DNA from 3 places in the Streptomyces sp. NPDC052114 genome. Region 2 is predicted to be linked to each of the others. Evidence: predicted binding sites of a transcription regulator. Region 2 holds the regulator's gene; each other region holds the start of a gene.
What was found. The regulator HrcA, encoded in region 2, represses chaperone genes, less so after heat shock. The targets are predictions, from matches to a motif close to TTNGCACTCNGNNNNNCNGAGTGCNAA.
Positions count from the first base shown of each region.

Region 1 (9,494 bases), on a different contig from region 2:
ATGACCGTGTCGGCGCCGGCGACGAGCGCCTTGGCGATGTCTCCGGAGTACTGCAGGCCGCCGTCGCCGATGACCGGGACACCGGCCTCCTTGGCGGCGAGCGACGCCTCGTAGATGGCCGTGACCTGCGGCACGCCGATGCCGGCCACGACGCGCGTCGTACAGATGGAGCCCGGTCCGACGCCGACCTTGATGCCGTCGACACCGGCGTTGATGAGCGCCTTGGCGCCGTCGCGCGTGGCGATGTTGCCGCCGATGACGTCCACGCCCGGGGAGTCCGACTTGATCTTGGCGACCATGTCGCCGACCAGGCGGGAGTGGCCGTGCGCGGTGTCGACGACGATGAAGTCGACGCCCGCGGCGACCAGCGCCTGGGCGCGCTCGAAGGCGTCGCCCGCGACACCTACGGCGGCGCCGACGAGGAGGCGGCCCTCCTTGTCCTTCGCGGCGTTCGGGTACTTCTCGGCCTTGACGAAGTCCTTGACCGTGATGAGGCCCTTGAGCACGCCCGCGTCGTCGACCAGCGGCAGCTTCTCGATCTTGTGGCGGCGCAGCAGCTCCATGGCGTCCACGCCCGAGATGCCGACCTTGCCGGTGACCAGCGGCATCGGCGTCATGACCTCGCGCACCTGGCGCGAGCGGTCCGACTCGAAGGCCATGTCACGGTTGGTGACGATGCCGAGCAGCTTGCCGGCCGCGTCGGTCACCGGGACACCGGAGATGCGGAACTTGGCGCAGATCGCGTCGGCCTCGGCCAGCGTCGCGTCCGGGTGCACCGTGATCGGGTCGGTGACCATGCCGGACTCGGAGCGCTTGACCAGGTCGACCTGGTTGGCCTGGTCGGCGATGGAGAGGTTGCGGTGCAGCACACCGACGCCGCCCTGCCGCGCCATGGCGATCGCCATGCGGGACTCGGTGACCTTGTCCATCGCCGCGGACAGCAGCGGGACGTTCACCCGGACGTTCTTCGAGACGAGCGAGGAAGTGTCGATCTGGTCGGGCGCCATGTCCGACGCGCCCGGCAGCAGCAGCACGTCGTCGTAGGTCAGCCCGAGTGTCGCGAATTTCTCGGGCACTCCGTCGACGTTTGCAGTCATGACACCTTCCCCAAATGGCCTTGATCGGTGCGGATGTCCATGCTAACGGGAACCGGGGGTGTCTCATTCCACGATCAAGATCATCGGCAAGCTTTGTACGTTCACACGTACGTCACGCGCCGTGAACCGCCCCGCCCGTCACTGCTCCGCGAGCGCCCGCAACCGGCTCAGGGCGCGGTGCTGCGCCACGCGCACGGCCCCGGGTGACATACCCAACATCTGCCCGGTCTCCTCGGCCGTGAGGCCGACGGCGATCCTGAGCAGCAGCAGCTCGCGCTGGTTCTCCGGAAGGTTGGCGAGCAGCTTCTTGGCCCACTCGGCGTCACTGCTGAGCAGCGCGCGCTCCTCCGGGCCGAGCGAGTCGTCGGGCCGCTCGGGCATCTCGTCGGACGGCACCGCGGTCGATCCGGGGTGGCGCATCGCCGCGCGCTGGAGGTCCGCCACCTTGTGCGCCGCGATCGCGAACACGAACGCCTCGAAGGGGCGCCCGGTGTCCTTGTAGCGCGGCAGCGCGAGCAGCACCGCGACGCAGACCTCCTGGGCCAGGTCCTCCACGAAGTGCCGCGCGTCACCCGGAAGCCGGGACAGCCGGGTGCGGCAGTAGCGCAGCGCGAGGGGGTGCACGTGCGCCAGGAGGTCGTGCGTGGCCTGCTCGTCGCCCTCCACGGCGCGACGGACGAGGGCACCGATCACCGTCGTCTTGTCATCGCGCATCGGTCCATGGTGCCTTGGCGGCGACTGGTCCGCGGCACCGCGGCCGTAGTTGTGCACTGAAGCGTTATGAGCAGGTGCGCCGGAACTCATCTCCTGCGCCCTCCCCTCCCGCTCGATCGACTCGTCCCCGAGGAACTCCACACATCAAGGATGCGGCATCGGCGACGAAACAAGCAGCGGCGGGCATCGGTCGCCCCGCCCACCACGCGGCGGGCGGGGAATGCCGTGCCCCCGCGGCGGCACACTTAGCGGACCAGACCCCAGCGGAAGCCCAGCGCCACCGCGTGCGCCCGGTCCGAGGCGCCGAGCTTCTTGAACAGCCGCCTGGCGTGCGTCTTCACCGTGTCCTCGGAGAGGAAGAGCTCGCGCCCGATCTCCGCGTTCGACCGGCCGTGACTCATGCCCTCCAGGACCTGGATCTCCCGCGCGGTGAGCGTGGGCGCGGCGCCCATCTCGGCCGAACGCAGCCTGCGCGGGGCGAGCCGCCAGGTCGGGTCGGCGAGCGCCTGCGTGACGGTCGCGCGCAGCTCGGCGCGCGAGGCGTCCTTGTGCAGATAGCCGCGGGCACCGGCGGCGACGGCGAGCGCGACCCCGTCCAGGTCCTCGGCGACGGTGAGCATGATGATGCGCGCACCGGGGTCGGCGGACAGCAGCCGCCGGACGGTCTCCACGCCGCCCAGGCCGGGCATGCGTACGTCCATCAGAATCAGGTCCGAGCGGTCGGCGCCCCAGCGGCGGAGGACTTCCTCGCCGTTGGCCGCCGTCGTCACACGCTCTACACCGGGCACGGTCGCGACCGCGCGGCGGAGCGCCTCTCGGGCAAGCGGGGAGTCGTCGCAGACAAGGACCGATGTCATGACTGTCCTCCGCGGCTCTCACAGCTGCTGCGCGTCACCTTGAGCCTCCAGGCTGGTACATATTCGTCACCTGTGCGGTTGACGCTCTCGGACACCTGCCCGAGCGCTTGTTCTTTCAACCGCCTCGCACTCTCAACGACGGTCACCCGAAAGAGTTACGGGGCGATCGGCCACCTTCGGCACTCTACGTGAGGGCGCGGACACAGCGCAGAGAGCGCGACGGACCCTCAACCTTTCATCACAAGCTATGCCCCATTTAGCGGCATTTCTTCCCTTTTCCTGGTGTCTGTGGCTAGATTCGCAATGAGTCATATTTTCATCTCCTTAGACAGTAGATGTACGGTCATCGACACCGTATCCGCGTCAGAACAGCTTCAATCCGCGTCAGAACGGCTTCAAGGGGACCAGCAATGGCAGATTTCTCCCGCCTTCCCGGACCGAACGCAGATCTCTGGGACTGGCAGCTCCTCGCGGCCTGCCGCGGGGTCGACAGCTCGCTCTTCTTCCACCCGGAGGGCGAGCGCGGAGCGGCACGCAGCGCACGCGAGAACTCCGCCAAGGAGGTCTGCATGCGGTGCCCGGTGCGTGCGGAGTGCGCGGCACACGCGCTCGCGGTGCGCGAGCCGTACGGCGTGTGGGGCGGCCTGACCGAGGACGAGCGCGAGGAGCTCATGGGCCGCGCGCGCCACCGCCTGGTCACGGCATCGGCGCCGGCGGGCGGGGCAGCCGTCCCGCACGGCTGAAGGAACGTTTCTTCGAAAGAGTCGCGGAGGCGGTGTCCCCGCCCCTCCGTCAGCGGGCCGCGGCCCGCGCGAGGTGGTCCAGCGTGGCGGCGACGGCCGGCACCTGCGCCAGGTCCGGCAGGGTGAGCGCGACGATCTCCCGCCGCACCGCGGGCTCCACCGTCACGGTGCGGGCGCCCCTGGGGCGCACCGGCTCGATCGCGAGCTCGGGCAGCACGGCCACCCCGAGGCCCGCGCCGACCAGCCCGATCACCGCCGGATAGTCGTCGGTCGCGAAGTCGATCCGGGGCACGAAGCCCGCGCTCTCGCAGACCTCCACCAGCTGCCTGCGACAGCGGGGGCAGCCCGCGATCCACGGCTCGTCGGCGAACTCACCCATCGTGACCGCGTCCGCCCCGGCGAGCCGGTGCCCCTCGGGCACGAGCCCGACGAGGCGGTCCGCGAGCAGGGGGCGCACGACGAGGTCGTCCCACTCCTCCGCGGCGGTCGCCCCCTCGTACCGGAACGCGAGCGCCACGTCGCAGTCGCCCTCGCGCAGCATCTCCACCGAGCGCGGCGGCTCGGCCTCCACGAGCGAGACGCGGGTGCCCGGGTGGGCCGCGCGCAGCGCCGCAAGCGCGCCCGGGACGAGCGTCGAGCTGCCGCTGGGGAAGGAGACGAGCCGGACCCGGCCCGCGCGCAGGCCCGCGATGGCGGCGACCTCCTCCTCGGCGGCGGTGAGTCCGGCGAGGATGCCCGCGGCGTGCCGCACCAGGGCCTCGCCCGCCTGCGTCAGGCGCATCTCACGGCCGGTGCGGATCAGCAGCGGTGTGCCGGTCGAGGCTTCGAGGGCCTTCATCTGCTGGCTGACCGCGGGCTGGGTGCAGCCGAGCTCGCGGGCCGCGGCCGAGAAGGAGCCGGTGGCGGCCACGGCGCGCAGGACACGGAGATGACGGGCCTCGATCATGCCGCGAGCATAAGCGACGCTTGGGCCCGGCGCGAAATATCGCGTCGCCGCTTTGAGATCGACGGGCATAGCCTGCCTGCATGGAGCTTCTTTCGGTAAACGTGGGCCGTCCCAAGGCCGTCGAGTACTCCGACGCACCCGCCGGCACCGGCATCGACAAACAGCCCGTCGAGGGCCCGGTCCGGGTGACCGCCCCGGGGCCCAAGGGCGTCTCCGGGGGCGGCCTCGCCGGTGACGCGATCTGCGACCTGCGCCACCACGGCGGAAACGACCAGGCGGTGTACGCGTACGCACGCGAGGACCTCGACGTCTGGGAGCGCGAGCTCGGCCGGACCCTGACCTCCGGCATCTTCGGCGAGAACCTCACGACGTCCGGCGTGGACGTGAACGGCGCGAAGATCGGCGAGCGCTGGCGGATCGGCCCCGACCTGGTCCTCGAAGTGACGAGCGGCCGCATCCCCTGCCGTACGTTCCAGGGGCACCTCGACGAGAAGGGGTGGATGAAGCGGTTCACCCGGCAGGGCGCTCCGGGGGCCTATCTGCGGGTGATCGAGCCGGGCGAGATCCGGGCCGGCGACAGGGTCGAGATCGTGCACCGCCCGGAGCACGAGGTGACCGTCGCCCTCTACTTCCGGGCCGTCACCACGGAGCAGGAGCTGCTGCCGCGCCTGCTGGCGGCGGGCGACGCGCTGCACCCCGAGGCGATCGAGCGCGCGCACACGTACGTGGCGAAGTACGCGCGACACGGCGGTCACTAGATCTCACTAGCCTTGGCGCATGACTACGGCTCTGATTACGGGATCTACCGCCGGCATCGGCGCCGCCTTCGCGCGGCGCCTCGCCGGTGACGGGCACAACCTCGTTCTGGTGGCGCGCGACACCAAGCGACTGCAGGACCAGGCGACCGAACTGCACGACCGGCACGGCATCGAGGCGGAGGTGCTGACCGCGGACCTCGCCACGGACGCGGGCATCGAGGCGGTCGAGCAGCGCCTCGGCAACCGCAGGGACCCGGTCGACCTCCTGATCAACAACGCCGGATTCGGCAACAAGGGCCGTTACCTGGAGGTCTCGCTCGCCGACGAGCTGACCATGCTCAAGGTGCACTGCGAGGCGGTGCTCCGGCTGACGTCGGCGGCGACGCGGTCGATGCAGGAGCGGGGCCGCGGCGGTGTGGTGAACGTGGCGTCGGTGGCGGCGTTCGTGCCGCGCGGGACGTACGGGGCCTCGAAGGCGTGGGTCGTGCAGTTCACCCAGGGCGCGGCGAAGGACCTGGCCGGCTCCGGGGTGCGGCTGATGGCGCTGTGCCCCGGCTTCGTGCGCACGGAGTTCCACCAGCGCGCCGGGATGGGCACGTCCAACATCCCCGGCTGGATGTGGCTCGACGCGGACAAGTTGGTCACGACCGCGCTGGCGGACCTCTCGCGCGGCAAGACCCTGTCGATCCCCGACCCGCGCTACAAGGCGCTGATGGGGGTGGTGAAGGTGACGCCGCGGGGCCTGCTGGGCGGCGTCACGTCGAGGACGGGCAGGAAGTACGGCCCGCAGTAGAGCGCCCTGAAGGGGCGCGGGGAACTGCGCGACCGGCCGGGAACAACCTGCACTCGGCAACGGGAAGCAACCCGGCAGACGTATTCCCGAAAAGGGCTGAGGCCCGGCTCCCTCGTACAGGGAGCCGGGCCTCAGTCACCGTTCAAGCGAGCGCGGCGGTCAGTGCGAGTGACCGTGGCCGTGGCCGTGACCGGCCTCGGCCTCTTCCTCGGCCGGCTTCTCGACGACCAGGGTCTCGGTCGTGAGCAGCAGCGACGCGATGGACGCGGCGTTCTCCAGGGCGGAGCGGGTGACCTTGACCGGGTCGATGACGCCGGCCTTGACCAGGTCGCCGTACTCGCCGGTCGCGGCGTTGAAGCCGAAGCCCTTGTCGAGCTCGGCGACCTTCGAGGTGATGACGTAGCCCTCGAGGCCGGCGTTCTCGGCGATCCAGCGCAGCGGCTCGACGGCGGCGCGGCGGACGACCGCGACACCGGTGGCCTCGTCGCCGTCCTTGTCGAGGTTGCCCTCGAGGACCTTGACGGCGTGCACCAGGGCGGAGCCACCACCGGAGACGATGCCCTCCTCGACCGCGGCGCGGGTCGCGGAGATGGCGTCCTCCAGACGGTGCTTCTTCTCCTTCAGCTCCACCTCGGTGGCGGCGCCGACCTTGATGACGCACACGCCGCCGGCCAGCTTCGCGAGGCGCTCCTGGAGCTTCTCGCGGTCCCAGTCGGAGTCCGTGGCCTCGATCTCGGCCTTGATCTGCGAGACGCGGCCCTCGACGTCACCGGCGTTGCCGCCGCCGTCGACGATCGTCGTGTCGTCCTTGGTGATGGTGACGCGGCGGGCGGTGCCCAGCACGTCCAGGCCGACCTGGTCGATCTTGAGGCCGACCTCTTCGGCGATGACGGTGCCGCCGGTGAGGGTGGCGATGTCACCGAGCATGGCCTTGCGGCGGTCGCCGAAGCCGGGGGCCTTCACCGCGACGGCGTTGAAGGTGCCGCGGATCTTGTTCACGACCAGGGTCGACAGGGCCTCGCCCTCGACGTCCTCGGCGATGATCAGGAGCGGCTTCGAGGCGTTGGCCTGGATGACCTTCTCGAGCAGCGGCAGGAGGTCCTGGATGGAGGAGATCTTGCCCTGGTGGATCAGGATGTACGGGTCGTCGAGGACGGCCTCCATGCGCTCCTGGTCGGACACCATGTACGGCGACAGGTAGCCCTTGTCGAAGGCCATGCCCTCGGTGAAGTCCAGCTCCAGGCCGAAGGTGTTGGACTCCTCGACGGTGATGACACCGTCCTTGCCGACCTTGTCCATCGCCTCGGCGATGAGCTCGCCGACCTGCGGGTCCTGGGCGGACAGACCGGCGACGGCCGCGATGTCGGCCTTGTCGTCGATCGGACGGGCGGTGGCGAGGAGCTCCTCGGAGACGGCCGCGACGGCGGCGTCGATGCCCTTCTTCAGGGCGGCCGGGGAGGCGCCGGCGGCGACGTTGCGCAGGCCTTCCTTGACCAGGGCCTGGGCGAGCACGGTGGCGGTGGTGGTGCCGTCACCAGCGATGTCGTTGGTCTTGGTCGCCACCTCCTTCACCAGCTGGGCGCCGAGGTTCTCGTACGGGTCCTCGACCTCGACCTCACGGGCGATGGTGACGCCGTCGTTGGTGATGGTCGGGGCGCCGAACTTCTTGTCGATGACGACGTTGCGGCCGCGGGGGCCGATCGTCACCTTGACCGTGTCGGCAAGCTTGTTGACGCCGCGCTCAAGGGCGCGACGGGCGTCCTCGTCGAACTTCAGGATCTTCGCCATGGGAGCGATTCAGCCCTCTCGAAAACTCGGGTGAACGAACTGCGCCCCTCGCCGCCCGGCAATCAGCGGGGTGACCAGGGGCGCAGCTCAAAAGCAAATCTGCTGGTGAAGCAGGTAAAGCAGTGAAGCGGTGAATTACTTCTCGACGATCGCGAGCACGTCGCGAGCCGAGAGGACGAGGTACTCGTCGCCGTTGTACTTCACCTCGGTGCCGCCGTACTTGCTGTACAGCACGACATCGCCGACCTTGACGTCGAGCGGCAGGCGCTCGCCGTTCTCGAAGCGGCCCGGACCCACGGCGAGGACGGCGCCCTCCTGGGGCTTCTCCTTCGCGGTGTCCGGAATGACCAGGCCAGAGGCCGTGGTCTGCTCGGCGTCGAGCGGCTGGACCACAATGCGGTCCTCGAGCGGCTTGATGGCAACCTTGGAGCTGGCGGTCGTCACGATCCGGTCTCCCCCTTCGGAGATCTCACGGGGTTAAGAGTCTGAGTGTGGCGACCAGGTGGATCCGTCGTCGCGGGTGCCGGACCTGCCCGTCGCTGTTGGCACTCTCCAGTGGGGAGTGCCAGAAGCGAGACTAGGACGGGGATTAGCACTCGGTCAAGCGGAGTGCCAATCGACTGCGTCGGGCTTTACGGGGACGGGGTGCCCCGCGCCGGGGCCGGCGGCGTCTTGCCCCTGTCGGGGCAGCGGGTTCTCGGAGGGGTGGGCCCTTCTTCCGCAGATCCTTGGTGTCCCTCTGCGATGTGGGGGCGCCTCGGTTCCCCGTACTCGGCACCGGGGGCTGTGCCCACCCGTTCCGCCCTGCGGAACGCCTGCCCACAGCGGTGCGGAGAACCTGGCTGGCCCGTCGGCTTGCGCTGGGGCATCTTCTGGGCCGCCTTCCTGCCCAGCCTCTCGATCGGGTCCACCGACTCCGCGCATCCCGTGAGCAGCGCGGGCGCGAGTACGCCGCAGAGGAGGGCCCCGGCGAGGAGGCGGCGGCGCGCTCGCGCCCGGGGGGTCACAGGTAGTCCTCCAGCCTGGCCACCGCGTACCCCTTGTCCGTGACCGTCTTCATGACCCTGCGGACCATGTCGGGCATGGTGCCCTTCCAGTCCTCACGGCCCCGGAAGTGCGTGAGGATGATGTCGCCGGGGTGCAGGTCGCGGTCCCACTCGCGCCACTCCATGTGGTCGGCGAAGCCCTCCGACGCCCACAGCGGGACCGCCTTGACGCCGCAGGACTTGGCGGCGCGCAGGGTGTCGGCGTTGTAGTTGCCGTACGGCGGGCGGAAGAGCTCGGGGCGCTTGCCGTAGCGCTTCTCGATGGTGTCCTGCATGCCGCAGATCTCGCGGCGCTGCGCCTCGTACGAAAGTCCGGGCAGATAGCGGTGGTTGAGGGTGTGGTTGTTCAGGGAGACACCGCGGTCCCGCATCTTCTTGAAGTAGCCGTAGTCCTCCTTGACCAGGTAGTCGCTGAGGAACGCCGTGTACGGGATGCGCAGCTCGCTCATCATCCTGAGCAGCTCCGGGTCCTTCTCGGCGCCGTCGTCGATGGTCAGGAAGACGACCTTGTCCTTCGTGGGGATCGTCGTGAAGACCGGCGGCAGGCTCGACTGGCCCTTCACCTCGAAGCCCTTGCGGGTGGTGATCCGCGGCTTGGCCTTCGGCGCGGGGGGCGCGGCCAGCGGGGTGCTCGCCAGGCCCCAGCGCTTGGCGGCCGCGGCCCGCGCGGCCTGGGCGGCGGCGAGCTTGTGGGCGTAGGAGTCGAGGGCGCGGGCGGGCGGGGCCTGCAGGGGCTGCTGGCCGTGGGCCGG
Region 1 covers NZ_JBFAWC010000010.1:310,601-320,094, reverse strand. The annotation lists gene guaB (IMP dehydrogenase) at 1-1,097, opposite strand, end outside; gene AB0L89_RS23925 (sigma-70 family RNA polymerase sigma factor) at 1,236-1,811, opposite strand; gene AB0L89_RS23920 (response regulator transcription factor) at 2,057-2,668, opposite strand; gene AB0L89_RS23915 (WhiB family transcriptional regulator) at 3,079-3,411, shown strand; gene AB0L89_RS23910 (LysR family transcriptional regulator) at 3,461-4,357, opposite strand; gene AB0L89_RS23905 (MOSC domain-containing protein) at 4,438-5,115, shown strand; gene AB0L89_RS23900 (SDR family oxidoreductase) at 5,135-5,908, shown strand; gene groL (chaperonin GroEL) at 6,068-7,696, opposite strand; gene groES (co-chaperone GroES) at 7,832-8,140, opposite strand; gene AB0L89_RS23885 (polysaccharide deacetylase family protein) at 8,700-9,494, opposite strand, start outside.
Region 1: groES (co-chaperone GroES) is a predicted target of HrcA. The motif match lies at 8,286-8,312, and genes of this name have one in related genera.

Region 2 (9,494 bases):
GTGACCTCGTCGGCGAACGCGGAGAGCTGGTCCACCATCGTGTTCACCGTCGACTTCAGCTCCAGGATCTCGCCCCGGGCGTCGACGGTGATCTTCTGGCTCAGGTCGCCGTTGGCGACGGCGGTGGTGACCTGGGCGATGTTGCGGACCTGCGAAGTGAGGTTCGAGGCCATGAAGTTGACGTTGTCGGTGAGGTCCTTCCACACGCCCGACACCCCGCGTGCCTGCGCGCGCCCGCCGAGCTGGCCCTCCGTACCCACCTCGCGCGCCACGCGGGTCACCTCGGCGGCGAACGCGGAGAGCTGCTCCACCATCGTGTTCACGGTGAGCTTCAGTTCGAGGAGCTCGCCCGTCGCTTCGACGGTGACCGTGCGGGTCAGGTCGCCCTGCGCCACCGCCGTCGTCACCAGGGCGATGTCGCGCACCTGGGCGGTGAGCCGCGCCGCCATCGTGTTCACGGCCTCGGTCACGTCCCGCCAACTGCCCGACAGGCCCCGCACCTTGGCGCGACCGCCGAGCCGCCCCTCCGTGCCGACCTCGCGGGCGACGCGCGTGACCTCGCCCGTGAAGAGGGACAGCTGGTCGACCATCGTGTTGACCGCGCGGCCGAGCCGGCGTAAGTCGCCGCGGAGTTCACGGGTGCCGTCGTGCAGGTCGACACGCTGCGTGAGGTCGCCGCCCGCGACCGCGTTGAGCACCCGGGTGGCGTTGGCTGCCGGGGCCACCAGGGAGTCGAGGAGGGTGTTGACCTCCGTGACGCGGGCCGCCCATCTTCCCTGGCCCGGGCTGGCGGCGAACCGTTCGTCCAGACGGCCGTGCCGGATGATCTCCCGGCGTACGCGCACGAGTTCGCCGTCGAAGTGGAGGGAACGGTCCAGCATCTCGTTGAAGACCGTGTACAGCTCCGCCGTCAGGCCGTCGCCGACCGGCGCGACCTTGGTGAAGTCCCCGTCCCGCGCGGCCCGCATGGCGGCGAGAAGAGGGCGCAGCTGGGCGGCGGTCGGTTCCATGCCGAAGTCGCTTCGGGCTTCGGCGCCGGCCTTCCGTGCGGGGGCCGGAATCCGGCCGCGTCCGACCACGGGCATAGCACTGTTCTCACTCATAACGGCCCACTTCAGTAACTCGGTGCTTATGGGCATGGTCAGTCTGTCACTCTGTGGGTGTCGCCTGAGGCGTATTCGCCCGAACTGCTCAGGAGCCGCACCGTGGGGTCCATTCCGATGCAACGGGAGACCGATTTTCGCGCCTCCGCCACAACCCCGGACCGACCCGGGCCGCCGGCGGTGGTGCGCACCTCGCTGCCCGGAAACCCGATGGCCCCCGCCGCGGCCCGAAGATTCGTGCGCGCGGCGCTCGCCGACTGGACCGAACTGGGCGTCCCCGCGGCCGCGGGGATCACCGACCGCCTGGCCGACGACTCGGTGCTGCTGGTCAGCGAGTTGGTGACGAACGCCGTGGTGCACGCGGGCACCACCGTCGAGCTGCTGTGCCGCCTGGACGAGGCGGAGCCCGGCGAGAGTACGGAAACGCTTGTCCTGGAGGTGTCCGACCACCACCCCTCCCGTGCCGTCCGCAGCGACCAGGGCCAGCCCTCGACCGGCACTCCCGAGTATGGCCGCGGACTGCACCTCGTCGCGACCCTCTCGGAGTCCTGGGGCATCACCTACCGCACCGGGACCAAGACCGTCTGGGCCCGGCTGCCCGTCGAGGGGGTCCAGGCCGGCCAGGAGATCGAGTCGTACGCGAACGACCAGGCGCTCCAGCGCGGACTGCGCGCCGCCGAATTGCTCGCGCCGCTGCCCAAGCGGGTCACGCACGACACGGAATGGGTCAACCGCGGCGCGCTGAGCTTCCTGGCGGAGGCCTCCGACCTGCTGGCCGGGCAGTTCGACGTGGACCTGGTGGCCGCGCTCGCCGGGCAGTTGCTCGTGCCGCGCCTCGCGGACTGGTGCGCGGTGTGGTTCGACGACGACGCGTCGGAGGGGTCGGGGCGCGGCGTGGACGACGCCCAGGGCACCCGGCTCGCCCGCGTCTGGCACACCAGCGAGCACCGGATAGAGGAGCTGCGGCGCGTCCTGGAGAAGGAGCCGCCCCGGCTGCCCGCCGCGGCGGGCTCGGGGGCCGTCCCCGTGCCCTGGCCCGGCGAGGCGCTGGCCGGCGAGCCGTCCGGCACGGCGCTCGCGTACCGGCTGGTCGCGGGCGGACGGGCGCTCGGCACGCTCGTCATCGGCCGGGCCGGACTGGCCCGCTTCCCCGACGAGGTCACCGGTCTCATCGAGGACTTCAGCCGCCGCGTCGCCCTCGCGATCAGCACCGCCCGCCGCTATCAGCGACAGGCCAACATCAGCCAGATCCTCCAGCGCGGGCTGCTGCCCAGCAAGGTCGCCGAGATCCCCGGCGTGGAGAGCGGTGTGGTGTACGAGCCGCGGGACAAGGGCGGGCCCGGCGGCGACTTCTACGACGTGTTCCAGGCGGGCGACGGCCGCTGGTGCTTCGCGCTCGGCGACGTCCAGGGCAAGGGCCCCGAGGCGGCGGTCGTCATCGGGCTCGCCCGGCCCTGGCTGCGGCTGCTGGCCCGCGAGGGCTACCAGGTCGCGGAGGTCCTCGACCGTCTCAACCAGCTCCTCCTGGACGACGCCACCGAGGCGGCGGACGCGGCGGCGGCGGTCGTCGCGGTGGCGGGCGGCCAGGGAGTCCCGCAGGAGGGCTCCACCTCGCGCTTCCTCTCGCTCCTGTACGGGGAGCTGGAGCCGTACGAAGGGGGCGTGCGCTGCACGATCGCGAGCGCCGGGCATCCGCTGCCGCTGCTGCTCTCGCCCGAGGGCAAGGTACGGGAGGCGGCGACCCCGCAGGTGCTGCTCGGGGTCGTCGAGGACGAGACGTACACGAGCGAGACCTTCGAGCTGCGGGCCGGCGAGACGTTGCTGTGCGTGACGGACGGGGTGACCGAGCGGCGCTCGGGGCGGCTCCAGTTCGACGACGGGGAGGGGCTCGCGCGGGCGCTCGCCGGGTGCGCGGGACTGGACGCGGGGCTGGTGGCGGAGCGGATCCGGCGGCTCGTGCACGAGTTCTCGGAGCGGCCGCCGGACGACGATCTGGCGCTGCTGGTGCTCCAGGCGAGGTGAGCGGGGCGCTCGGCGGTGCGTGGCAGGCTCCCGGTGGCGCACCGGGGCTTCCGGCCGTGCGCCGAGGGGTTCGCGCGGTGCGGGACAATCGAGGACATGCCTTCCGCACTGCCCGATGGTGAGCCCATGCCCGAGGACGGGGCGCTGCCCGCGTCCGCCCTGGACGGCGCGGCCTCCCGCCCGCTCGGCTTCTACCTGCACGTCCCGTACTGCGCCACGCGCTGCGGCTACTGCGACTTCAACACCTACACCGCGACCGAGCTGCGCGGCTCCGGCGGTGTGCTCGCCTCGCGCGACAACTACGCGGAGACCCTGGTCGACGAGGTGCGGCTCGCGCGGAAGGTCCTCGGGGACGACCCGCGGCCCGTGCGGACCGTGTTCGTCGGGGGCGGTACGCCGACGCTGCTCGCCGCGCGCGATCTGGTGCGGATGCTGGCGGCCGTGCGGGACGAGTTCGGGCTCGCACAGGACGCGGAGATCACGACCGAGGCCAATCCGGAGTCGGTCGACACCGCGTATCTGAGCGAGCTGCGGGAGGGCGGGTTCAACCGTGTCTCCTTCGGCATGCAGAGCGCGCGGCAGCACGTCCTGAAGGTGCTCGACCGTACGCATACGCCGGGACGGCCCGAGGCGTGCGTGGCCGAGGCGCGGGCGGCGGGGTTCGACCACGTGAACCTCGACCTGATCTACGGCACGCCGGGGGAGTCCGACGACGACTGGCGGGCCTCGCTGGACGCGGCGATCGGGGCGGGGCCCGACCATGTCAGCGCCTACGCGCTGATCGTCGAGGAGGGCACGCAGCTGGCCCGGCGCATCCGGCGCGGGGAGGTGCCGATGACCGACGACGACGTCCACGCGGACCGGTACCTGATCGCGGACGAGGTGCTGGGGAGTGCGGGCTTCGACTGGTACGAGGTGTCCAACTGGGCCACCTCCGAGGCCGGGCGGTGCCTGCACAACGAGCTGTACTGGCGGGGGGCGGACTGGTGGGGGGCCGGGCCGGGGGCCCACAGTCACGTGGGCGGCGTGCGGTGGTGGAACGTCAAGCATCCCGGGGCGTATGCGGGGGCGCTGGCGGAGGGGCGGTCGCCCGGGGCCGGGCGGGAGGTCCTGGCGGACGAGGACCGGCGGGTCGAGCGGGTCCTGCTGGAGCTTCGGCTGCGGGAGGGGTGCCCGTTGTCTCTCCTCAGGGAGGAGGGGCTGTCCTCTGCTCGCCGGGCGCTGGCGGACGGCCTGCTGGAACCCGGCCCCTACGAGGCGGGGCGGGCGGTTCTCACCCTGCGGGGCCGGCTCCTCGCGGACGCGGTGGTCCGCGACCTGGTCGACTGACCCCTGCCGGGTCGGGCGCCCCCTTCACGGTGCCCCGCCCCGGGGCTGACACCCGCCTGCGCCGGGGCGGGTGCCTCCTTCATCGCCGCCCGGCACGGTCCGGCTGCGCCGGGGCTGGAGCCACACTTCTCGCTGCCCGGCACCGGGGGCTGTGCCCACCCGTTCCGCCCTGCGGAACGCCTGCCCACAGCGGGGGCGGACTGCCGCCCACCGCGGGGACCAGCGGCCCGCCCCCACCGGGCCGCACGCGCCCGACCGGCCTGAGGGGACGTGGGGGTATGTGCGAACGGAGCACTGAGCGGGCGATGGCGTCTTTGGGCTTGGGGCGGGGCGCAGGGATGGCGAGTACGCACATACCCCCGCGGCCCCGCCCCACAGGCGAAGCGACCGCGCGTCGTCCGAGGCGCCCCCGCCAGGGCAGGTCAGGGAAGCGTCACGAAGTCGATCAGTTCTTCCACTCTGCCCAGGAGGGACGGTTCCAGGTCCTTGTACGTGTGGACCGAGGACAGGATGTGCTGCCAGGCCGCGCCCGTGTTCTCGGGCCAGCCAAGCGCCCGGCACACGCCCGTCTTCCAGTCCTGGCCCCTGGGGACCCGGGGCCACGCCGTGATGCCCACGGAGGACGGCTTCACGGCCTCCCAGACGTCGATGTAGGGGTGGCCGACCACCAGGGCGTGGTCGCTGGTGACCTCCGCCGCGATGCGGGACTCCTTCGAGCCGGGGACCAGGTGGTCGACGAGGACGCCGAGGCGCGCGTCCGGCCCCGGCGCGAACTCCGCGACGATCGCGGGGAGGTCGTCGATGCCCTCCAGGTACTCCACGACGACGCCCTCGATGCGCAGGTCGTCGCCCCAGACCCGCTCGACCAGCTCGGCGTCGTGCCGTCCCTCGACGTAGATGCGTCCGGCGCGGGCGACCCGGGCCCGCGCGCCGGGCACGGCCACCGAGCCGGACGCGGTGCGGGTGGGACGCGGCGGAGGCGCCGTCGCCACCGCGGAGGGGCGGACCAGCGTGACCGTACGCCCTTCGAGGAGGAAGCCCCGTGGCTCCATGGGGAAGACCCGGTGCTTGCCGAAGCGGTCCTCCAGCGTCACCGTCGGCCCCTGCGCCGTCTTCTCGCAGCGGATCACCGCTCCGCAGAACCCGGTGCTCAGCTCCTCGACCACGAGGCCGGCGTCCGCCGCCACCTCGGGCACGGACTTCGGCTTCTTCCAAGGGGGCGTGAGGTCGGCGGAGTACTGGCGCATTCTGCCGACGATAGGAAGATCGGCCCCGGTCGGGGCTACGACACGCCGAAGCGGGCGGCAAGCGCCGCACGCTGCGCACGGACAAAAGCCGCATCCACTACCGAGCCGTGCCCCGGCACGTAGAGCGCGTCCTCGCCGCCGAGGTCCAGGAGCCGGTCGAGCGCCGCCGGCCAGTGCCGGGGCGCCGCGTCCGGCCCCGCCTGCGGTTCGCCCGACTCCTCGACGAGGTCGCCGCAGAAGACGATCTCCCGCCCGCCGTCGCCGTCGCGCACCAGGACCACGAGGTCGTGGCCCGTGTGCCCGGGGCCGACGTTGGCCAGGAGCACCTGCGTGCCGCCGCCGAGGTCGAGCGTCCACTCCCCGCACACCAGGTGGTGCGGGTGGACGAGGAGGTCGGCGGCCTCCGCCGCCGCGTCCGCGGCCAGACCGTGCCGCACCGCGTCCGCGCGCAGCTCGTCGCGGCCGTCGGCGAGGACCGTGTCGATGCCCACCGCGCCGTACACCTCCACGCCCGCGAACGCCGCCGCCCCGAGGACGTGGTCGAAGTGCGGGTGCGTGAGGGCGAGGTGGGTGACCCTGCGGTCGCCGCCGAGGATCCGCCGGGCCTGCGTGCGCAGGGCCGCGCCCTCGGCCAGGCTCGCGCCCGCCTCGATCATGAGGGCGGCGCCGTCACCGACGACGAGCCCCGCCGTGCAGTCCCAGACCGGCAGACGGCACCGTCCCACCCGCGGTGCGAGCCGTTCCCAGCCCGCCTGTTCCCATGCCGGCGTCACGTCCATACGGTGACGCTAGCCGCTGCGCCGCACGTCGGCAGCCGCTGCCGTACACGTCGGCATGACTTAGGGGGGTCCGGCCTTGCCCGGTCCGTACCTCACGGCCGTACACTGACCTTTTGAAAGGCTGGCACTCGCCCGTGGTGAGTGCCAGGCGGGGGGCTCGGGGGACACCGGAGCCCGTCGTGAACGACGGAGACAGCTGGAGGTGTGCGCGATGCTCAGTGAACGCAGGCTCGAAGTGCTGCGCGCCATCGTCCACGACTATGTGGGCACGGAGGAGCCCGTCGGCTCCAAGGCGCTCACCGAGCGGCACCGGCTCGGTGTCTCTCCGGCCACCGTCCGCAACGACATGGCGGCGCTGGAGGAGGAAGGGTTCATCGCCCAGCCCCACACCAGTGCGGGGCGCATTCCGACGGACAAGGGCTACCGGCTCTTCGTCGACAAGCTCGCCGGCGTCAAGCCGATGACCGCGCCCGAGCGCCGGGCCATCCAGAACTTCCTCGACGGCGCCGTCGACCTCGACGACGTCGTGGGGCGCACGGTGCGCCTGCTCGCGCAGTTGACGCGGCAGGTCGCCGTCGTGCAGTACCCCTCGCTGACCCGTTCGACGGTGCGGCACGTGGAGCTGCTCTCGCTGGCTCCCGCGCGGCTGATGCTCGTGCTGATCACGGACACCGGCCGGGTCGAGCAGCGCATGATCGACTGCCCGGCGCCGTTCGGCGAGACGGCGCTCGCGGACCTGCGGGCGCGGCTCAACAGCCGGGTCGCGGCCCGCCGCTTCGCGGATGTGCCGCAGCTCGTGCAGGACCTGCCCGAGGCATTCGAGACCGAGGACCGGGGTACGGTCTCCACCGTCCTCTCCACCCTCCTCGAAACCCTCGTGGAGGAGACCGAGGAGCGGCTGATGATCGGCGGAACCGCCAATCTCACCCGCTTCGGACATGACTTTCCCCTCACCATCAGGCCCGTCCTGGAAGCTCTGGAGGAGCAGGTCGTGCTCCTCAAGTTGCTTGGTGAGGTGCAGGATTCGGGTATGGCCGTACGGATCGGTCATGAGAACGCCCATGAGGGACTCAGCTCCACGTCCGTGGTCTCGGTCGGCTACGGTTCGGGCAGCGAGGCAGTCGCCAAGCTGGGCGTGGTCGGACCGACCCGCATGGACTATCCGGGAACGATGGGAGCAGTACGCGCAGTGGCACGTTACGTCGGACAGATCCTGGCGGAGTCGTAAGTGGCCACGGACTACTACGCCGTACTCGGCGTGCGCCGCGACGCTTCCCAGGACGAAATCAAGAAGGCCTTCCGGAGGCTGGCGCGTGAGCTTCACCCGGATGTGAATCCGGATCCGAAGACTCAGGAGCGCTTCAAGGAGATCAACGCCGCGTACGAGGTGTTGTCGGACCCGCAGAAGAAGCAGGTCTACGACCTCGGCGGCGACCCCCTGTCCCAGGCGGGCGGCGGCCAGGGCGCGGGCGGCTTCGGCGCCGGCGGCTTCGGCAACTTCTCCGACATCATGGACGCGTTCTTCGGGACGGCGTCGCAGCGGGGGCCGCGGTCGCGCACGCGCCGGGGCCAGGACGCCATGATCCGGCTGGAGATCGACCTCGACGAGGCCGCCTTCGGGACCACCAAGGACATCCAGGTCGACACGGCCGTCGTCTGCACGACGTGCAGTGGTGAGGGCGCCGCTCCCGGCACCTCCGCCCAGACGTGCGACATGTGCCGCGGTCGCGGTGAGGTGTCGCAGGTCACGCGGTCCTTCCTCGGCCAGGTCATGACCTCGCGGCCGTGCCCGCAGTGCCAGGGCTTCGGCACGGTCGTGCCGACCCCGTGCCCGGAGTGCGCCGGTGACGGCCGCATCCGGTCGCGGCGGACGCTGACCGTGAAGATCCCCGCCGGTGTCGACAACGGCACGCGGATCCAGCTCGCGGGCGAGGGCGAGGTCGGCCCCGGCGGCGGTCCCGCCGGTGACCTCTACGTCGAGATCCACGAGCTGCCGCACGAGGTCTTCCAGCGGCGCGGCGACGACCTGCACTGCACCGTCACCATCCCGATGACCGCGGCGGCGCTCGGCACGAAGGTGCCGCTGAAGACGCTCGACGGCATGGAGGAGGTCGACATCCGTCCCGGTACGCAGTCCGGGCAGTCGATCCCGCTGCACGGCCGCGGTGTGACGCATCTGCGGGGCGGCGGGCGCGGTGACCTCATCGTGCACGTCGAGGTCCTCACGCCGACCAAGCTCGACCCGGAGCAGGAGCGGGTGCTGCGGGAGCTGGCGAAGATGCGGGGCGAGGAGCGGCCCACGGGGCAGTTCCAGCCCGGTCAGCAGGGACTCTTCTCGCGCCTCAAGGACGCGTTCAACGGGCGGTAGCGCCCGGCACGGCGGGGCACCCCCCTCTCGGGGGTGCCCCGCCGTCGTATGCCCGGAAGGGGTGATTCGGCCGGGGCGGGAGGACGTGGCACGATGCGGTCATGTCCTCCGCACTGACCGATCTCTGCCGCCACCCGATCGTGCAGGCCCCCATGGCGGGCGGCGCGTCCGGCCCGCAGCTGGCCGCCGCCGTCTCCGAGGCCGGCGGGCTCGGGTTCCTCGCCGCCGGTTACAAGACCGCCGACGGGATGTACCAGGAGATCAAACAGCTGCGGTCGCTGACCTCGCGGCCCTTCGGCGTCAACCTCTTCATGCCGCAGCCCGAGTACGCGGACACCGCCGCCGTCGAGGTCTACCGCAACCAGCTCGCCGGCGAGGCCACCTGGTACGAGACGGAGCTCGGCGACCCGGACAGCGGGCGCGACGACGGGTACGACGCCAAGCTGGCGATCCTGCTCGACGACCCCGTGCCGGTCGTCTCCTTCACCTTCGGGTGCCCCACCCGCGACGTCCTCGACTCCTTCGCGCGGGCCGGCACCCTCACCGTCGTCACCGTCACCACCCCCGAGGAGGCGCAGACCGCCCAGTGGTCGGGCGCCGACGCCGTGTGCGTCCAGGGCATCGAGGCGGGCGGACACCAGGGCAC
Region 2 covers NZ_JBFAWC010000001.1:385,143-394,636, forward strand. The annotation lists gene AB0L89_RS01540 (HAMP domain-containing protein) at 1-968, opposite strand, end outside; gene AB0L89_RS01545 (SpoIIE family protein phosphatase) at 1,314-3,125, shown strand; gene hemW (radical SAM family heme chaperone HemW) at 3,222-4,454, shown strand; gene AB0L89_RS01555 (DUF3097 domain-containing protein) at 4,877-5,701, opposite strand; gene AB0L89_RS01560 (MBL fold metallo-hydrolase) at 5,737-6,474, opposite strand; gene hrcA (heat-inducible transcriptional repressor HrcA) at 6,692-7,708, shown strand; gene dnaJ (molecular chaperone DnaJ) at 7,709-8,848, shown strand; gene AB0L89_RS01575 (nitronate monooxygenase) at 8,950-9,494, shown strand, end outside.

Region 3 (9,494 bases), on a different contig from region 2:
CGCCGCCGAGCACGGCATCGAGGTCGTCGTCGGCCCCGAACTGCTCACCGGATCCACCCGGTTGAAGGCGGGCACGGCCCAGAAGCTCGTCCTCAACATGCTGTCGACGATCACGATGATCCGCCTCGGCAAGACGTACGGAAACCTGATGGTGGACGTCCGCGCCTCGAACGAGAAGCTGCGGGCCCGCTCCCGCCGGATCGTCTCCCTCGCCACCGGCGCCGCCGACGAGGAGATCGAGACCGCCCTCGCCGCGACCGACGGGGAGGTGAAGAACGCCATCCTGACGATCCTCGGCGGAGTCGACGCCGCCACCGCCGCGGACCTCCTCGCGGCCTCGTCCGGCCACCTCCGCACGGCCCTCGACGCCGCCCGCACCACCTGAACCAACCCCGCCCCACCGGGCACCGCACAGCAAGGCACCGCACCATGGCACCAGACAAGAACCGCGCCACCGCCGCCGCGATCCTCCCCCTCGTCGGCGGCGCCCAGAACGTCACGTCCGTGGCCCACTGCATGACCCGGCTCCGCCTGGGTCTGGCCGACCGCTCGCTCGTCGACGACGACGCGCTGAAGGCGCTGCCCGCCGTGATGGGCGTGGTCGAGGACGACACGTACCAGATCGTGCTCGGTCCGGGCACGGTCGCCCGGGTCACCCCGGAGTTCGAGGCCATGGTGGCGGAGGGCCGCACCGAGGCCCCCGCCGAGCACACGCTCACCGCCGAGGAGCTGGCGGCACAGGGCGCCGCGATCAAGGAGGCGAGGAAGGCGAAGAACGCGACGCCCTTCAAGCTCTTCCTGCGCCGCATCGCGAACATCTTCGTGCCGCTGATCCCGGCCCTGATCGGCTGCGGCATCATCGCGGGCATCAACGGCCTGCTGGTCAACCTGGAGTGGCTGCCCGCCATCACCCCGGCCCTCGCCGCCATCGCCTCCGGCTTCATGGCGCTGATCGCGGTGTTCGTCGGCTTCAACACGGCGAAGGAGTTCGGCGGCACCCCGATCCTGGGCGGCGCGGTCGCGGCGATCATCGTGTACGCGGGCGTCGCGAACATCGAGGCGTTCGGCCAGAAGCTCTCCCCCGGCCAGGGCGGCGTCCTCGGCGCGCTGGGCGCGGCGGTGCTGGCCACGTACGTCGAGAAGTGGTGCAGGAAGTGGGTCCCGGAGGCGGTGGACGTCCTCGTCACCCCGACCCTCACGGTCCTGATCTCGGGCCTGGTCACGATCTTCGGCCTGATGTTCCTGGCGGGCGAGGTCTCCACGGGCATCGGCACGGCGGCCAACTGGCTCCTGGACAACACCGGCGCCTTCGCGGGCCTGGTCCTCGGCGGCCTCTTCCTGCCCCTGGTGATGCTGGGCCTGCACCAGGCTCTCATCCCCATCCACACCACCCTGATCGAGCAGCAGGGCTACACCGTCCTGCTCCCCATCCTCGCGATGGCCGGCGCGGGCCAGGTCGGCTGCGCGATCGCCGTCTTCAAGCGCCTCAAGCACAACAAGTCCATCCGTACGACGATCAAGTCGGCGCTCCCCGCGGGCTTCCTCGGCGTCGGCGAACCCCTGATCTACGGCGTCTCGCTCCCCCTCGGCCGCCCCTTCGTCACGGCGTGCGTGGGCGGCGCGGCGGGCGGCGCGTTCGTCGGCTTCTTCTCGATGATCGGCGACAAGGTCGGCTCCACGGCGATCGGCCCCTCGGGCTGGGCCCTCTTCCCCCTCCTCGACGGCAACAAGGGCCTCGGCCTCACGATCGCGATCTACGCGGGCGGCCTCCTGGTCGGCTACCTGGTCGGCTTCTTCGCGACGTACTTCTTCGGCTTCAGCAAGCAGATGCTGACGGACCTGAACACGGACAGCGCCGAGGACACCCCGACGACCCACGCCGGACCGGAACCGACCACCGCCGGCAGCGAACCCGCGAAGGCCCCGGCAACGGTCTGACCCCACCCCGACCCCACACAGAGGGGCGGCACCCACCCCGGGCGCCGCCCCTCCACCACGCCGAACGCCCCGTCAGCCGGGAAAGCCCGCCGTGTCGATCACCGCGGCGAACGGCTCCGGCAGCTTCAGACTCTCACCGAACGGCACCCGCTCGGCGTGCTTGTACGCCCCGTTCTGCGGCCCGCTGAACAGCGTGGCCGTCGGGCCGTGCTCGTCGAAGCGGTCCACGAGCAGATAGACCGGCACAGGAGCGTGCGCATAGGCCCAGAGCTTCTTGGTGCGGTCGTCCTTGGCGTTGCTCTGTGAGGTGATCTCGACGACCAGCAGCGCCTCGGACGCGTCCAGCGGGTCGTTGCTGTCGGGATCGGCGGCGTCAACGGCCTCCCGGGGAGCCAGCACCAGACCGGGGACGTACAGCTTGTCGAGGGGGGCGATGTGGATGCCGAGGGTCTGGTACACCCCCAGCTCCTCGGAGAGCACCCGGTAAAGACTCCGGTGCAGCAGAGCCGCGATTCCGTTGTGATGCCTGTGCGGCGGAGGCACCAAGGAAATACGCCCCTCGTCGATCTCGGCGTGCCAGCCTTCCGGCACATCCAGCTCACGCCATGCCTGGAGCAGGCGGTCCCACGACCGGCGGTCAGGAGCCGTGTCGTGCTCGACCAGTGCGGCGGTCATCGCGGGTCCCTTCTCTCGAAGCCTGCGGCACGTGAGCGTAGATCGACGGGCCTGCGGTCGTTGACCGCTTCCTCCCGGCGTCCCACGAATGAGCGGGCCGGGGCCGTCGTCAGCTTCGCGACATAGTTGGGCGGGCGGGGCGGGGCGGGGGTGACCGAGTCGGGTGCCGGTGCGTGGGGTGGGGCGGTGGAGGGGGTCCGGCGGGTGGGGGCGCGGGGTGGGGAGGGGTGTGTGGGGCGGGAAAGCGGCCATCGCGGCGCTGTCCGAAAGGGGCGCGGCGCGGGTGCGGAATGACCGAAGCGGCTTTCGGGGGCCATCCGACGTATCGAAGATGACACCGAACGGCATCGTCCTGCGCACGTCATCGAAGCGGCACGACCGGAGGGGACCCTTCATGACCGAGCACAACGAGCCCACCGCGGCCGACGAGCGGCAGATCGCCGAGGCCCTGGGGTCCGCCGCCCGCATCACACTGGCCCCCGGCCCCCGGGAGGCGCGCGAGGCGCCCGGCGAGGCGCCCGAGCCGGACGACGAGTGGACGCTGCCGGGCGGCACGGCCTGGGTGTACCTCGCCGATCCCGCGAAGGGCCTGACCCGGCCGGTGATCCTCGCCGACGGCTTCAGCTCCGGGCCCAGTGACCTGGACTTCTCCTGGGAGCTCCTGGAGCGCGGCCCGTACCCGTTCGTCGGCGCGCTGCGCGGACGCGGATACGACGTCGTCCTGCTCGGCTTCGACGAGCGGAGCGCCTCGATCCTGGAGAACGCCGTCGCCGCCAGGGCCGCGATCCGCGAGGCGGTCGCGCAGCGCTCCGGCGACCATCCGCTGACCGTCGGCGGATTCAGCATGGGCGGCCTGGTCACGCGGTACGCGCTGGCCAGGATGGAGCACGACGGCGGCGAGGAGAACGACCACGCGACCGCCCTGTACTTCTCCTACGACAGCCCGCACCGCGGCGCCTGGGTGCCCCTCGCGCTCCAGTCGTTCGCGCACTACATCCGCCCGCTCAACGCGGCCTTCTCGCACCAGATGAACAGCCCGGCCGCCCGCCAGCTCCTGTGGCAGCACATCGCGGAGTGGAACGACGCCCCCGAGACGGACAAGGAGCGCGGCGTCTTCCTCGCCGAGCTGGAGCGCGTGGGCGGCTGGCCGTCGCGGCCCCGCAGGATCGGCGTCGCCAACGGCGTGCGCAGCGGCGAGAGCAACGGCGTCCGCCCCGGCGAACAGGCCTTCCACGGCAGGGGCCTGGCCATCACGGGCACCCATCTGTACACGCAGTCCACGGGCGAGGACCAGCTCGTCGCGCAACTGCGGGTGGCGACCCTGCGCCGCCCCCGGATCCGCACCACGGGCCTGCCGGAGATCGACGGCGCGCCGGGCGGCACCCTGGAGGGCTTCGGCATCCTCGCCGACGAGCTCGACAAGATCCCCGCCTTCATCGGCCTCGGCGCCCGGGCCGACATCCGCGAGCACTGCTTCGTACCGACGGTCAGCGCGATCGCGCTGCGCGACCCCGACACCCACGAGAGGCTGTACGAGCCGGTCACGGCCTCCGCGGAGGAGGAGAGCGAACTGGACGAGTTCCTCTGCGCCTCGCACAACGAGGGCCACACGCTGGTCACCGAGGAACTCTGCGCCTGGATCCTGGACCGGCTGCCGTAACCCCGTTCGCGGGGCAGGCCTCAGGGGCGTGCGGCGGAGGCCGCCGGCCGTTCCCCGGAGCGGTCCGGCTCCCAGCACTGCACGCCCTTCAGGCCCGGCATCCGGTCCCGTGTGAACACCGGGTCGAGGCCCGCGCGGCGCTGCGCCAGGTAGTCGTCGAGGAGCCGGAAGGCGATCGTGGAGAGCGGGATGATCGCGAGCAGGTTGACCAGCGCCATGAAGCCCATGAAGACGTCGGCGAGGTTCCACACCACGCTCACCGAGCCGAGCGCGCCGAGGAAGACGGTCGCGAGGACGAGCGCGCGGTAGGAGGGCAGCACCCAGCGCCTGCGCGTCATGAACTGGATGTTGGACTCGCCGTAGTAGTAGTTGCCGATCATCGAGCTGAAGGCCAGCAGGAAGACGACGACCGTCAGCACGTGCCCGGCCCAACCGCCCAGGCTCGCGGTCATCGTGGACTGCGTGAGGTCCGCGCTCTGCCGCCCGGACAGCTCCGGGTTGGCGGTCAGGATGATGAAGGCGGTCATCGAGCAGACCAGCAGCGTGTCGAAGAAGACGCCGAGCGACTGCACCAGGCCCTGCTTGACGGGGTGCGAGACCTCGGCGGTGGCGCCCGCGTTGGGCGCGGAGCCGAGGCCCGCCTCGTTGGAGAACATGCCGCGCCTGATGCCCTGCTGGATCGCCGCGCCGACGCCGCCCGCGGCCAGCTCGCGCACCCCGAAGGCGCCGCCCACGATGTCGGCGAGCACCCTCGGCACATCGGCGATGTTGAGCAGCACGACGGCCGTGCCGAGCAGCAGATAGACGACGGCCATGACGGGCACGAGCACGGTGGTGACCGCGCTGATCCTGCGGACGCCGCCGAAGACGGCGAGGCCGAGGAGCGCGGCGAGGAGCAGGCCCACCAGCGGCGCGAACCACTCCGCCTCACCCGTGCCCAGGGAGCCGGTGGCGACGGAGGTGATGGTGTTGGACTGCACGGCGTTGAAGACGAACCCGAAGGTCACGGTGATGGTGACGGCGAAGAGCACGCCGAGCCAGCGCTTCCCGAGCGCGCGCTGCATGTAGTAGGCGGGCCCGCCCCGGTAGGCGCCGGTCGCGCCCCGCACCTTGTAGAGCTGCGCGAGGGCCGACTCGACGAACGCGGACGCGGCGCCGATGACGGCCATGACCCACATCCAGAACACGGCGCCCGCCCCGCCGAGCGTGATGGCGGTGGCGACGCCCGCGATGTTGCCGGTGCCGACGCGGGCCGCCGCGGAGATGGTGAACGCCCCGAACGACGACACCTGCTTGCGTCCGTCGGCCCGCTCGGGCGTCTTCTCGCGCACGACCCGGAACATCTCGGGGAGCAGCCGCAGCTGCACGGCCCGGGACCGCACGGTGAACCAGAGGCCCGCGCCCACCACGAGCGGGATCAGAAGGTACGTCCACAGGTGGTCGTTGACCTGCAGGATGACGGAGTCCAGGGAGTTCACGCGCAAAAGTCTCACCCGGGACAAAAGACCCGGACCAGGGACTTAGGTCCTTGGTAAACGGTGAGCAAAGGCACGCCGAAGGGGCGACACCCTCCGTGAGGAGAGTGCCGCCCCTTCGTACGAGCTACGCGCTGCGCGTCAGGCGTCGCGCGTCATGGGCTCCGATCCGCGGGGGATCAGAAGTCCATGTCACCGCCCGGCATGCCGCCCGGAGCGGCGCCCGCGGCGGCCTTCTCCGGCTTGTCGGCGATGACGGCCTCGGTGGTGAGGAACAGCGCGGCGATGGAGGCGGCGTTCTGCAGGGCAGAGCGCGTCACCTTCGCCGGGTCGAGGATGCCCTCGGCGATCATGTCGACGTACTCACCGGACGCGGCGTTCAGGCCGTGGCCGACGGTCAGGTTGCGCACCTTCTCGACGACGACACCACCCTCGAGGCCGGCGTTGACGGCGATCTGCTTCAGCGGGGCCTCCAGGGCCAGCTTCACAGCGGCGGCACCGGTGGCCTCGTCGCCGTCCAGCTCCAGCTTCTCGAACACCTGGGAGGCCTGGAGCAGGGCGACGCCACCACCGGCGACGATGCCCTCCTCGACGGCCGCCTTCGCGTTGCGAACGGCGTCCTCGATGCGGTGCTTGCGCTCCTTGAGCTCGACCTCGGTCGCGGCACCGGCCTTGATGACCGCAACACCGCCGGCGAGCTTCGCCAGGCGCTCCTGCAGCTTCTCGCGGTCGTAGTCGCTGTCCGAGTTCTCGATCTCGGCGCGGATCTGGTTGACGCGGCCCTGGACCTGGTCGCTGTCACCGGCGCCGTCGACGATGGTCGTCTCGTCCTTGGTGATGACGACCTTGCGGGCACGGCCGAGCAGGTCGAGACCGGCGTTCTCCAGCTTGAGGCCGACCTCCTCGGAGATGACGGTGCCACCGGTGAGGATGGCGATGTCGCCGAGCATGGCCTTGCGGCGGTCACCGAAGCCCGGGGCCTTGACGGCGACGGACTTGAAGGTGCCACGGATCTTGTTGACGACGAGCGTGGACAGCGCCTCGCCCTCGACGTCCTCCGCGATGATCAGCAGCGGCTTGCCCGACTGCATGACCTTCTCCAGCAGCGGAAGGAGGTCCTTCACGTTGGAGATCTTGGAGTTGACGATCAGGATGTACGGGTCGTCGAGCGACGCCTCCATACGCTCCATGTCGGTGGCGAAATACGCCGAGATGTAGCCCTTGTCGAAGCGCATGCCCTCGGTGAGCTCGAGCTCCAGACCGAAGGTCTGCGACTCCTCGACGGTGATGACGCCTTCCTTGCCGACCTTGTCCATGGCCTCGGCGATGAGCTCGCCGATCTGGGTGTCGGCGGCGGAGATGGAGGCCGTCGAAGCGATCTGCTCCTTGGTCTCGACATCCTTCGCCTGCTCGAGCAGGGCGCCCGAGACGGCCTCGACGGCCTTCTCGATGCCGCGCTTCAGAGCCATCGGGTTGGCACCGGCGGCCACGTTGCGCAGACCCTCGCGCACCAGGGCCTGGGCCAGGACGGTCGCGGTCGTCGTGCCGTCACCGGCGACGTCGTCCGTCTTCTTCGCGACCTCCTTGACCAGCTCGGCGCCGATCTTCTCGTACGGGTCCTCGAGCTCGATCTCCTTGGCGATGGAGACACCATCGTTGGTGATCGTGGGGGCGCCCCACTTCTTCTCGAGGACGACGTTGCGACCCTTGGGGCCCAGGGTCACCTTGACGGCGTCGGCGAGCTGGTTCATGCCGCGCTCGAGGCCGCGCCGTGCCTCCTCGTCGAACGCGATGATCTTGGCCATGTGAAGTGGTCCTCCCGGACAGGGGTGGAAAAGCAAACGGACCGTGCTGGTGCCCGCGACGGACGGCCTGCGTGCCTTGTGGTTCCTTGCCCCACCCGGCCCGCGGACCTCACCGACCCGATCCAAGTTCTGTCACTCTCACTCGTAGAGTGCTAACGCCAATGATTAGCACTCGACCCCCACGAGTGCAAGGTGCTCCCGAGAGATCGGCACCTGTGAGGGACCTCGGGGGCCGCTTCCCGGACACACCCCGGGCAGCCCCGAACAGCCCCCGAACAGCCCCCGGACAGCACCGCCGGCCTCCCGGACGCACACGAGGGGCCCGTACCCCTGGTGGGATACGAGCCCCTCACGATGCGTGCTTCGGTGGTCGGTCGCGCCGAGCTAGACGGCGAGTTTGACCATGTCCGCCTGCGGACCCTTCTGGCCCTGCGAGATCTCGAACTCGACTCGCTGACCTTCTTCAAGGGTGCGGTAACCGTCCATCTGGATCGCGCTGTAGTGGACGAAAACATCCGCACCACCGTCGACCGCGATGAAGCCGTACCCCTTCTCCGCGTTGAACCACTTGACGGTGCCCTGAGCCATGCCTAACTCCCCTATTACTGGCCCTTGCACAGGACCGCACTTCGCGGACCCGGGTCAGACCTCACGCCCCATTGGTTGGGGGTGTGCGCCGGAACGCGTCGACCGCCGCTGAATGTATCTGTCCAACTGCCGTCTGCAACAGGTCAATCGGACGAGAATTCTGGGCACGACCGATCGGGAGAATGCGGAGAATTCGTCAGCACTCAGGTCAAGTCGGGCCGGGCAAATGCCACATGGGGCTCAAATTGGCAGCACTGTTTGGCTGCTTCTTGTCGGCTCGGGACCGACTTCATATATGCGCTCGGCACTAACCGCGAAGCGCTGTTCCCAACTGTACCGCGCTCAACCATGCAGAATTGCCCCCTCCGTTTCTCTCGCGGAGGGGGCAATTCAGATAACGCAGGGTACTTGCGTAAAGATCAGCCGCCGGCGACGGCGGGAATGATCGAGACGCCGGCGCCGTCCGGGGTGGCGGTCTCCAGGCCCTGCTCGAAACGGACGTCGTCGTCGTTGACGTACACGTTCACGAAGCGGCGGAGCTTGCCCTGGTCATCCAGGACGCGGGCGGCGATGCCGGTGTGGTTCTTCTCCAGGTCGGCGATGACCTCACCGAGCGTGGCGCCCTCGGCGGCGACCTCGGCCCGGCCGCCGGTGTAGGTGCGGAGAATGGTGGGGATGCGGACGTTGACGCTCATGGGGTTCACCTCTGAGGTACGGGGGGGAGACGGAGCGCCCCGTCAGGGGCGCGGGGAACTGCGCGAGGACGGACCACGACCGGCAGTCGGCGGCGGCCGCGCGGCGCGACGGCGACTAGCCGGCGAGCCCCGCGGAGCGGAACGCGTCGAGGCTGGGCTTGATCGTGGCGGTGGCCTGCGACGTCTCGGCGACGGCGTCCAGCGTCTTCAGGCCGTCCCCGGTGTTCAGCACGACCGTGGTGAGCGCCGGGTCGATCAGCCCCGCCTCGATCAGCTTCTTCGTGACGCCGACCGTCACCCCGCCCGCGGTCTCCGCGAAGATGCCCTCGGTCCGCGCGAGGAGCTTGATCGCGTCGACGACCTGCTCGTCGTTCACGTCCTCCACCGCACCGCCGGTGCGGCGCGCGATGTCGAGCACGTAGGGACCGTCGGCCGGGTTGCCGATGGCCAGGGACTTGGCGATGGTGTTCGGCTTCTGCGGGCGCACGACGTCGTGACCGGCCTTGAACGCGGCGGAGACCGGCGAGCAGCCCTCGGCCTGGGCACCGAAGATCTTGTAGGGCTTGTCCTCGACCAGGCCGAGCGCGATGAGCTCCTTCAGACCCTTGTCGATCTTCGTGAGCTGCGAGCCCGAGGCGATCGGGATGACCAGCTGGTC
Region 3 covers NZ_JBFAWC010000020.1:69,671-79,164, forward strand. The annotation lists gene murQ (N-acetylmuramic acid 6-phosphate etherase) at 1-385, shown strand, start outside; gene AB0L89_RS33860 (PTS transporter subunit EIIC) at 430-1,938, shown strand; gene AB0L89_RS33865 (Uma2 family endonuclease) at 2,011-2,613, opposite strand; gene AB0L89_RS33870 (hypothetical protein) at 3,008-4,273, shown strand; gene AB0L89_RS33875 (alanine/glycine:cation symporter family protein) at 4,294-5,751, opposite strand; gene groL (chaperonin GroEL) at 5,928-7,553, opposite strand; gene AB0L89_RS33885 (cold-shock protein) at 7,938-8,141, opposite strand; gene AB0L89_RS33890 (ubiquitin-like small modifier protein 1) at 8,561-8,836, opposite strand; gene thrC (threonine synthase) at 8,952-9,494, opposite strand, start outside.
Region 3: groL (chaperonin GroEL) is a predicted target of HrcA. The motif match lies at 7,683-7,709, and genes of this name have one in related genera.